DNA from 2 places in the Ramlibacter sp. GCM10027632 genome. Region 2 is predicted to be linked to the other one. Evidence: predicted binding sites of a transcription regulator. Region 2 holds the regulator's gene; the other holds the start of a gene.

Region 1 (4,414 bases), on a different contig from region 2:
CCGCCGGCCAGCTTGGCCACGCGCTCTTGCAGCTTCTCGCGGTCGTAGTCGGAGGTGGCTTCCTCGATCTGGACGCGGATCTGCTTGACGCGCGCCTCGATGTCAGCGGCAGCGCCGGCGCCGTCGATGATGGTGGTGTTTTCCTTGCCCACTTCGATGCGCTTGGCCTGGCCCAGGTCGGCCAGGGTCACCTTCTCGAGGGTCAGGCCCACTTCTTCGGCGATGACCTTGCCACCGGTCAGGATGGCGATGTCTTCCAGCATGGCCTTGCGACGGTCGCCGAAGCCCGGGGCCTTGACGGCCACGACCTTCAGGATGCCGCGGATGGTGTTCACCACCAGGGTGGCCAGGGCTTCGCCCTCGACGTCCTCGGCGATGATCAGCAGCGGACGGCCGGCCTTGGCGACTTGCTCCAGGGTGGGCAGCAGGTCACGGATGTTGCTGATCTTCTTGTCGAACAGCAGCACGAAGGGGTTGTCCAGGAGGGCAGCCTGCTTCTCGGGGTTGTTGATGAAGTAGGGCGACAGGTAGCCGCGGTCGAACTGCATGCCCTCGACGACGTCGAGTTCGTTCTGCAGGGACTTGCCGTCTTCGACGGTGATCACGCCTTCCTTGCCGACCTTGTCCATCGCGTTGGCGATGATCTCGCCGATGGAGGTGTCGCTGTTGGCGGAGATCGAGCCGACCTGGGCGATTTCCTTGGAGGTGGTGGTGGGCTTGGAGGCCTGCTTCAGCTGGGCGATCAGGGCTTCCACAGCCTTGTCGATACCGCGCTTGAGGTCCATCGGGTTCATGCCCGCGGCCACGTACTTCATGCCTTCGCGCACGATGGCCTGGGCCAGCACGGTGGCGGTGGTGGTGCCGTCGCCAGCGTTGTCGGAGGTCTTGGAAGCGACTTCCTTGACCATCTGGGCGCCCATGTTCTGGAGCTTGTCCTTCAGCTCGATTTCCTTGGCCACGGACACGCCGTCCTTGGTCACGGTGGGGGCGCCGAAGGAGCGCTCGAGCACCACGTTACGGCCCTTGGGGCCCAGGGTGACCTTGACCGCGTTGGCCAGGATGTTCACGCCTTCGACCATGCGGGCGCGTGCTTCGCCGCCGAAAACAACGTCTTTAGCTGCCATTTGTCTAACTCCGAATTCGATTCAGTGGGGGTGACCCGGGATTACTTCTCGACGACCGCGAACAGGTCGTCTTCCTTCATGACCAGCAGTTCGTCGCCGTCGACCTTGACGGTCTGGCCGCTGTACTTGCCGAACAGCACGCGGTCGCCGACCTTCACGTTCAGGGCGATCAGCTCGCCCTTGTCGTTCTTGCGGCCGGGACCGACTGCCAGCACCTCACCCTGGTCGGGCTTCTCGGCGGCGTTGTCGGGGATGACGATGCCGGAGGCGGTCTTGGTCTCGTTTTCCAGGCGCTTGACGATCACGCGATCGTGCAGGGGACGAAGTTTCATGGGATCTCCTTGACTTCTGGGCTATTGAAGTGACATCAGAAAGCGCCAACCGGTCGTGCGACCGAGTTAGCGCTTTGGAATTACCCTGGGGCGTTGTTAGCACTCAGCCCCAGCGAGTGCTAATGATAGGGCCTTTCGGGACGGTTTCAAGCCGTCCCCGGGATGACCCTGAACGGGCCGGTGCTGCCGGCCCGTGCGCGCGTGGCGCCTGCTTACTTCCTGGCCGCGGCGGGGGCTGCGGCAGCCGGCCGGCTGCCGGTGTCGATCGGGCCGTTGAGGGGCGGCAGGTTTTCGATCACGACCTGGCGGCCGTTCTTCACCTCCACCAGGAAGCTGTCGCGGTCCAGGTCGCCCTTGTCGTCGAAGCGGACGTCCATGATGACCCCGGGGTACTTCTTCGCGCTGATGACCAAACCCTTCATGGCCTGCGCAGTCGCCTTGCGGTCCACCTTGCCGGCTTTCTCGATGGCGGCCTTCAGCGTGTACACGCCCATGTAGCCCTTGATGCCGTTGTGGTCCGGGATGTACTTGTACGCCTGGTAGAACTTGCCCTTGAAGGCCAGCATCTCGGGAATGGGCGCGTCCACGGTCAGGCCCACGTGGGCCATGGCGCCGTTGGCGGCGTCGCCGGCCAGTTCGATCACCCGCTGGCCGGTCAGCGTGGTCTCACCCAGGATGGGCTTGTTCCAGCCCTGCTTGCGGAACTCGCGCAGGATGCGGGCGGACTCTTCCTCGGTGACGTAGACGAACACCGCGTCGGCGCCGCTCTGCCGGGCGCGGATCACCGCGGCCGAGAAGTCCACCTGCATCGGTTCGGTGGAGATGTCGGCGACGATCTTCGTGGCCGACCCTTCCAGGTTCTTGATGATCGCGTCGCGGCCGCCCTTGCCGAAGTCATTGTTCTGGTAGATCACGGCCAGGGTCTTGGCCTTGGTGGTGATCCACTTGGCCATCTTCGGGAAGCTGGTGGACTGGCCGAAGCTGGTGCGGAACACGTACGGGTTGCCCTGCTGGGTGATGGCGGAGGCTTCGCCACCGGTCCAGTTGGGCACCTCGGCTTTGCGGCTCTCGGCCATCGACACCATGATCGAGCCCGAATACACCGGGCCGAAGATCGCGAACGCGCCCTCGTCGATCGCCTTCTGCGTCAGGCCCTTGGCCACGCCCGGGTTGGTCTGCGTGTCCATGTCGGTGACCTGCAGCTTGCGGCCCAGGATGCCGCCCGAGGCATTGATCTCGTTGATGGCCAGACGCACCCCGTCGCGGAAATAGGTGCCCGGGGTCGTGCCGCCCCCCGACAGTTCCACGATGTTGAAGATCTTGATGGGCTCCTGCGCGTGGCTGGCTGCGGACAGCGCCAGGGCCACGCAGGCAGGGACGAGCTTGAGCAGGTTGCGCTTGTTCACGGTTGTCTCCGGTCGGATTAAAGTGGAATGGTGTTCTGAAATTGAATGTCGTTCCGATCGTCGCTGCACTGGCGGAATCGTACCGGCTCAGCTGAACGATGACTACTACCCGGATCGCACTTTTCGATGCTGGAGCCATCGGGAAAACCCACATTGACCGCCTCCTGCGGACGGAAGACCTCCAGCTGGCCGCCATCGCCGATCCCGCCGAGGCCGGCCGTGCGCTGTCGGCCCGCCGCGGCCGTACTGCGCTTCGCCAACGGCGCGCTGGGCACGGGGGGCTCTCGGATACGGCGGCCTCCCCTGGTGCTGGGACTTCTGCGCCGGCGAGCAGGACCCTTGCCCGCACCCGCCGGTGCAGTCCCACTTCATCAACGGCACCCATGGCTCGCTGTCGCTGCCGGACCTGTCGCTGTGGCACGACCAGGGCGACCGCAGCTGGCACGCCGAGCTCACGCGGGAGCAGACCGGCGTGCGCCAGGCCGACCCGTACATCCGGCCGCAGCTGCACTTCGCCGCGCTGGTCGCCGGCCGGGAGGCGCCCCTGTGCAGCGCGCTCGACGGGCCGCGGACGCTGCAGGCCACGCTGGCGGTGACCGAGGCCGCCCGGTCGGTGCCGGCCGTCCCCAGCGTGGGCTGACGCGAGAAGCCGGCCCGCGCTCAGGCGTTGGCGATGCCGCCGGCCACATGCCCGGCCGGCACATGCCGGGCGGCGTGGTTGACGTGACCGGTCTGGTCGTCGAAGAAGAAGTCGGGCTCGAACTCGCGCAGGAACTCGCCCTTGGGCAGGCCGCCGAGGAACATGGCCTCGTCGACCTGGATGTTCCAGTCCATCAGCGTACGGATGGCCCGCTCGTGCGCGGGCGCGCTGCGCGCCGTCACCAGCGCGGTGCGGATCTTCATGCGCGGCGTGCCGGCCTGCTGCAGCCGATGCAGCGCGGCCAGCAGCGGCTTGAAGGGGCCTTCGGGCAGGGGCTGGGCGATCTTGCTGGTCTCGTGCTGGACGAAGGCGTCCAGGCCCTGGGCCTGGTAGACGCGCTCGGCCTCGTCGGAGAACAGCACGGCGTCGCCGTCGAAGGCGATGCGCACCTCGTCGGGGTAGGCATCGCCTGCCGGCATGGACTCGGTCAGCACCCGCGCCGCGGGGAAGCCGGCGTTGAGCGCCTCGCGCACGTCCTCGGCGTTGGCCGAGAGGAACAGGTGCGCCCCGAGCGGGCGCAGGTAACGGAAAGGCGGCCGGCCCTGGGTGAAGACGCCACGCTCCAGCTTGATCTCGTTGGCCAGGCCGGAGCGGAAGATGCGCATGCCCGAGACCGGGTCATTGCGCGAGAGGATCACCACTTCCACCCGCTGCTGCCCCGGTTCGTTGAAGGCCATCAGCTTCTTGATCAGGGAGAAGGCGATGCCGGGCCGGGCCGGCAGCTCCAGGCGGTCGAGCTGCAGCGCCATGTAGGCGCCCGGGTCGCCGTCCTCGAACAGCCGGTTCTCCTCCTCGAAATCGAACAGCGCCCGCGAGGAGATCGCGACCACCAGCTTGTCCTGCAGCGTCACC
Region 2 (4,414 bases):
TGGACAGCTCGCCCACCGCCATCGGCGCCTCGAGCGCCTGGTGGATGCGCCCGGCCAGGTGCGCCAGCGACGCATCGTCGGCGAGGTCCTCCATCACCACGACGAACTCGTCGCCGCCGATGCGCGCCGGGAAGTCGCTGCCACGCACGCAGCCCTTGAGCCGGCCGGCCACGGCCTGCAGCACCTGGTCGCCGACGGCATGGCCGTGGCGGTCGTTCACCGGCTTGAAGCCGTCCAGGTCCATGTACAGGATGCCCACCCGCCCGCCCCGCGCCGCCGCGGCAGCCAGCACGGTGGCCATGTGCGCCATCAGCGCGTGGCGGCTGTGGAGCCCGGTGAGCGAGTCGTGCATGGCGATGAATTCGGCCTCCTCCCGCCGGCGCGCCTGCGTCCGCATGCGGCGCACCAGCCCGACGACAGCGAGCGTGACCAGCCACAGCAGCCCCGTACTGACCAGCGCGTTGAAACGCGTTTCCTCGACGACCCGGTCCACCGGCCCGATCACCGCCGCGCGGCTCAGGCCCACCTGCACCACGATCGGGTAGGCCGCCAGCCGCTGCCAGTGGAAGATCCGCTCCGCGCCATCGATCCGCGACACCCCGTTGAAGGAGCCTTGGGCCGCCGCCCCCGGCCGCAGGCTGGGCCACGACGGGTCGGCCTTCTGGCCCAGCGCGGCCTCCTGGGCGACGTTGCGCGCCAGGTACTCGCCGGATGTGCGAAGCACCGTCAGCGTGTCGGCCGACTCCAGCGTCACCCGCGCCAGGGCGTCGTGCACGTAGGCCGGGGAGATCGACAGGACCAGCACTCCCTCGAACCGGCCGTTGCGCCGGATCGCGCGGCTGAACTGGACGCTCCACTGGCGGGACACCCGCCCCAGCACCGGCCGGCTGATGAACAGGGCATCGCCTTCGCCCTCGGCATGCACGCGGAAATGCTCTCGGTCACCAAGGAAGGTGCGCTCGCCCGACCCGAGGTTCGAATAGGCGAGGTAGCCGTCGGCGCCGATCACCGCCACCTGCAGCACGGACGACGGCGGCAGGTGCTCGATCGCCTGGCGCATGCAGGCCTCCATGTCCTTGAGAGGGCGCGGCAGGCAGAGGTCCACCACCTCGCGGGATGTCGCGTCGGCCCCGAGCAGCAGGATGTTGACCATCTCCGCGACGGCGCTGGCCACCTGCGCCGCCCGCCGCTGCGCCTGCGAGAGCGTTTCCTCGCGCAGCCGCGAGGTGGCGCTGGAGGCCTGCCACCACAGCAGGCCGGTCACCATGATCAGAATGACCAGGATGGCCAGGATCACGGTCCTGGACTCGCTCCAATGCGTTCCTGGTCGGGCGCGGTTCACTTGTTGTGGCTCAGTGCATTGCTCACGAGCTTGGAGGTGATGTCCACGATCTGGATCATGCGGTCGTAGGGCATGCGCGTGGGGCCGATGACGCCCAGCGTGCCCACCACCTGGCCGTCCACCTCGTAGGGCGCGCTCACCACCGAGAGTTCCTCGAACGGCACCACCTGGCTCTCGCCGCCGATGAAGATGCGCACGCCCTCGGCCTGGCTGGAGATGTCCAGCAGGCGCATCAGCTGCGTCTTCTGCTCGAACAGCTCGAAGGCGCGGCGCAGGTGCGTCATGTCGCTGGAGAAGTCGCTCACGGACAGCAGGTTGCGCTCGCCCGAGATCACCACCTCCTCGCGCGCCTCGTTCAGCGCCTCGGAGCTGGCCTCCACCGCAGTCTGCATCAGCTGCGCGATCTCGCCGCGCAGGGTGTCGACCTCGCCCTTGAGGCGCTCGCGCACCTGCTCGATGGCCAGGCCGGCGTAGTTGGCGTTGAGGAAGTTGGCCGCCTCCACCAGCTGCTGCTGGGTGTAGTCGGACTCGGTGAAGACCACCCGGTTCTGCACGTCGCCGTCGGGCGAGACGATGATGACCAGGTAGCGGCGCTCGGACAGGCGCAGGAATTCGATGTGGCGGAACACCGAGGTGCGCCGCGGCGCCATGACCACGCCCACGAAGTGCGAGAGGTTGGACAGCAGGTGCGCCGCGTTGGCGATCACGCGTTGCGGCTGGTCCGGCGCCAGGCTCGGAGTGGCCGCGGGCGACAGCTGGTCACGCTGCACCGTGAGCATGGTGTCGACGAAGAGGCGGTAGCCGCGCGCGGTGGGGATGCGGCCCGCCGAGGTGTGCGGGCTGGCAATGAGCCCGAGCCCCTCGAGGTCGGACATCACGTTGCGGATGGTGGCGGGAGACAGCTCCAGCCCCGAGGCCCGCGACAGGGTGCGCGAGCCCACGGGTTGCCCGTCGGCGATGTATCGCTCGACCAGGGCTTTCAACAACAACTTGGCGCGGTCATCGAGCATCATCGGCGTATGGGCACAGATTTTAATGATGTAATTTGTGAATGAGTTCCCAATTCCGCCATGTCGGACTGATCGGTAAATACCCTGCTGCGGTCACCGGCAGCGGGGCCGGCCCCATCCGCGCCGCCCTGGAGGATATCGCCCACTACCTGGCGGCCCAGGGCTGCGAGGTGGCGATCGAGCGGGACACCGCGTTGCACGCCGGCATCACCAGCTACCCGTCGCTCGACGTGGACGCCATCGGCCGCCAGTGCGACCTGGCCCTGGTGGTGGGCGGCGACGGCACGATGCTGGGCATCGGCCGGCAGCTCGCCGAGTACAACCTGCCCCTGATCGGCATCAACCAGGGCCGTCTGGGCTTCATCACCGACATCGCCCTCGACGGCTACCGCAAGGTGCTCGCGCCGATGCTGCGCGGCGAGTACGAGGAGGACCGCCGCAGCCTGATGCACGCGCGCGTGATCCGGGAGGGCAGCTGCGTGTTCGACGCGCGCGCGCTGAACGACGTGGTGGTCAATCGCGGCGGCACCTCCGGCATGGTGGAACTGCGCGTGGAGGTGGATGGCCATTTCGTGGCCAACCAGCGCGCCGACGGCCTGATCGTGGCCTCGCCCACCGGCTCCACCGCCTACGCGCTGTCCGCCGGCGGGCCGCTGCTGCACCCGGCCAACCCAGGCTGGGTGCTGGTGCCGATCGCCCCGCACACGCTGTCGAACCGGCCGATCGTGCTGGCCGACGCCGGCGAGATCGCCATCGAGGTGGTCGCCGGCCGCGACGCCAGCGCCAATTTCGACATGCAGTCACTCGCCACCCTGATGCACGGCGACCGCATCACCGTGCGCCGCTCGCAGTACCAGGCCCGCTTCCTGCACCCGCGCGGCTGGAGCTACTTCGACACGCTGCGCCGGAAACTGCACTGGAACGAAGGCGGTTCATGAGCCTGAGACGCATCGCGCTGCGCGACTTCGTCATCGTCCGGGAGCTGGAGCTCGACCTGTCGTCGGGCTTCTCGGTGCTCACGGGCGAGACCGGCGCCGGCAAGTCCATCCTGGTCGACGCCCTCCAGCTGGCGCTGGGCGCCCGCGCCGACGCCGGCGTGGTGCGCGAGGGCGCAGCCCGCGCCGACATCAGCGCCGAGTTCGACTCGCCCGCGGCCCTCGCCGCCTGGCTGGAAGAAGCCGGCTTCGAGAACGGCGAGGCCCTGCTGCTTCGCCGCAGCATCGACGCCCAGGGCAAGAGCCGCGCCTGGATCAACGGCAGCCCCGCCACCGCCACGCAGCTGCGCGAGGCCGGCGAGCGCCTGGTCGACATCCATGGCCAGCATGCCTGGCAAAGCCTGACCCGGCCCGAGGCCGTGCGCGGCCTGCTCGATGGCTATGCCGGCCTCGACACCGGCCGCATGGCCGCCCTGTGGCAGGCCTGGCGCGCCGCGCAGAAGACGCTGGCCGAGGCCCGCGCCGCGCAGGAGTCGCTGCAGCGTGAGCGCGAGCGCCTGTCCTGGCAGATCGCCGAGGTGGACAAGCTCGCTCCCGGCGCCCACGAGTGGGACGAACTCAACGCCTCGCACACCCGCCTGGCCCACGCCCAGGCCCTGCTGGACGCCGCGCAGTCCGCGCTCGACGCGCTCGAGGGGGACGACGGCGGCGCCACCGGCCCGCTCGCCCGCGCCCAGTCCGCGCTGGCCCACCAGGAGCACCTGGAGCCCGAGTTCCAGGGCATCGCCGAGGTCATCGCCTCCGGCCTCGCCCAGGTGGAGGACGCCGCCCACTCGCTGCACGCCTACCTGCGCAAGACCGAGCTCGACCCCGATCGCCTCGCCGAACTCGACGAGCGCCTGTCGCTGTGGATGTCGCTGGCGCGCCGCTACAAGCGCACGCCCGAGGAACTGCCCGCCGCGCTCGCTGCGTGGAAGGAGGAGCTCGCCCGGCTCGATGCCGCCGCCGACCTGCAGTCTCTGGAAGCCGCCGAGGCCCGCGCGCAGCAGGCCTGGCAGGCCGAGGCCAAGGCGATCTCCAAGGCCCGCGCCAAGGCGGCGCCGCAGCTGGCCCTGGCCATCACCCAG

Evidence for each region. The regulator HrcA, encoded in region 2, represses chaperone genes, less so after heat shock. The targets are predictions, from matches to a motif close to TTAGCACTCNNNNNNNNNGAGTGCTAA.
Region 1: a site for HrcA is predicted at 1,553-1,579, ahead of groES (co-chaperone GroES). Genes of this name have one in related genera too.

The regions. Positions count from the first base shown of each region.
Region 1 covers NZ_JBHTGW010000008.1:78,341-82,754, forward strand. The annotation lists gene groL (chaperonin GroEL) at 1-1,124, opposite strand, end outside; gene groES (co-chaperone GroES) at 1,166-1,456, opposite strand; gene ACFQZY_RS13190 (ABC transporter substrate-binding protein) at 1,669-2,862, opposite strand; gene ACFQZY_RS13195 (hypothetical protein) at 2,880-3,137, opposite strand; gene ACFQZY_RS13200 (hypothetical protein) at 3,218-3,502, shown strand; gene ACFQZY_RS13205 (5'-nucleotidase) at 3,523-4,414, opposite strand, start outside.
Region 2 covers NZ_JBHTGW010000011.1:67,257-71,670, reverse strand. The annotation lists gene ACFQZY_RS16205 (diguanylate cyclase domain-containing protein) at 1-1,297, opposite strand, end outside; gene hrcA (heat-inducible transcriptional repressor HrcA) at 1,339-2,352, opposite strand; gene ACFQZY_RS16195 (NAD kinase) at 2,394-3,290, shown strand; gene recN (DNA repair protein RecN) at 3,287-4,414, shown strand, end outside.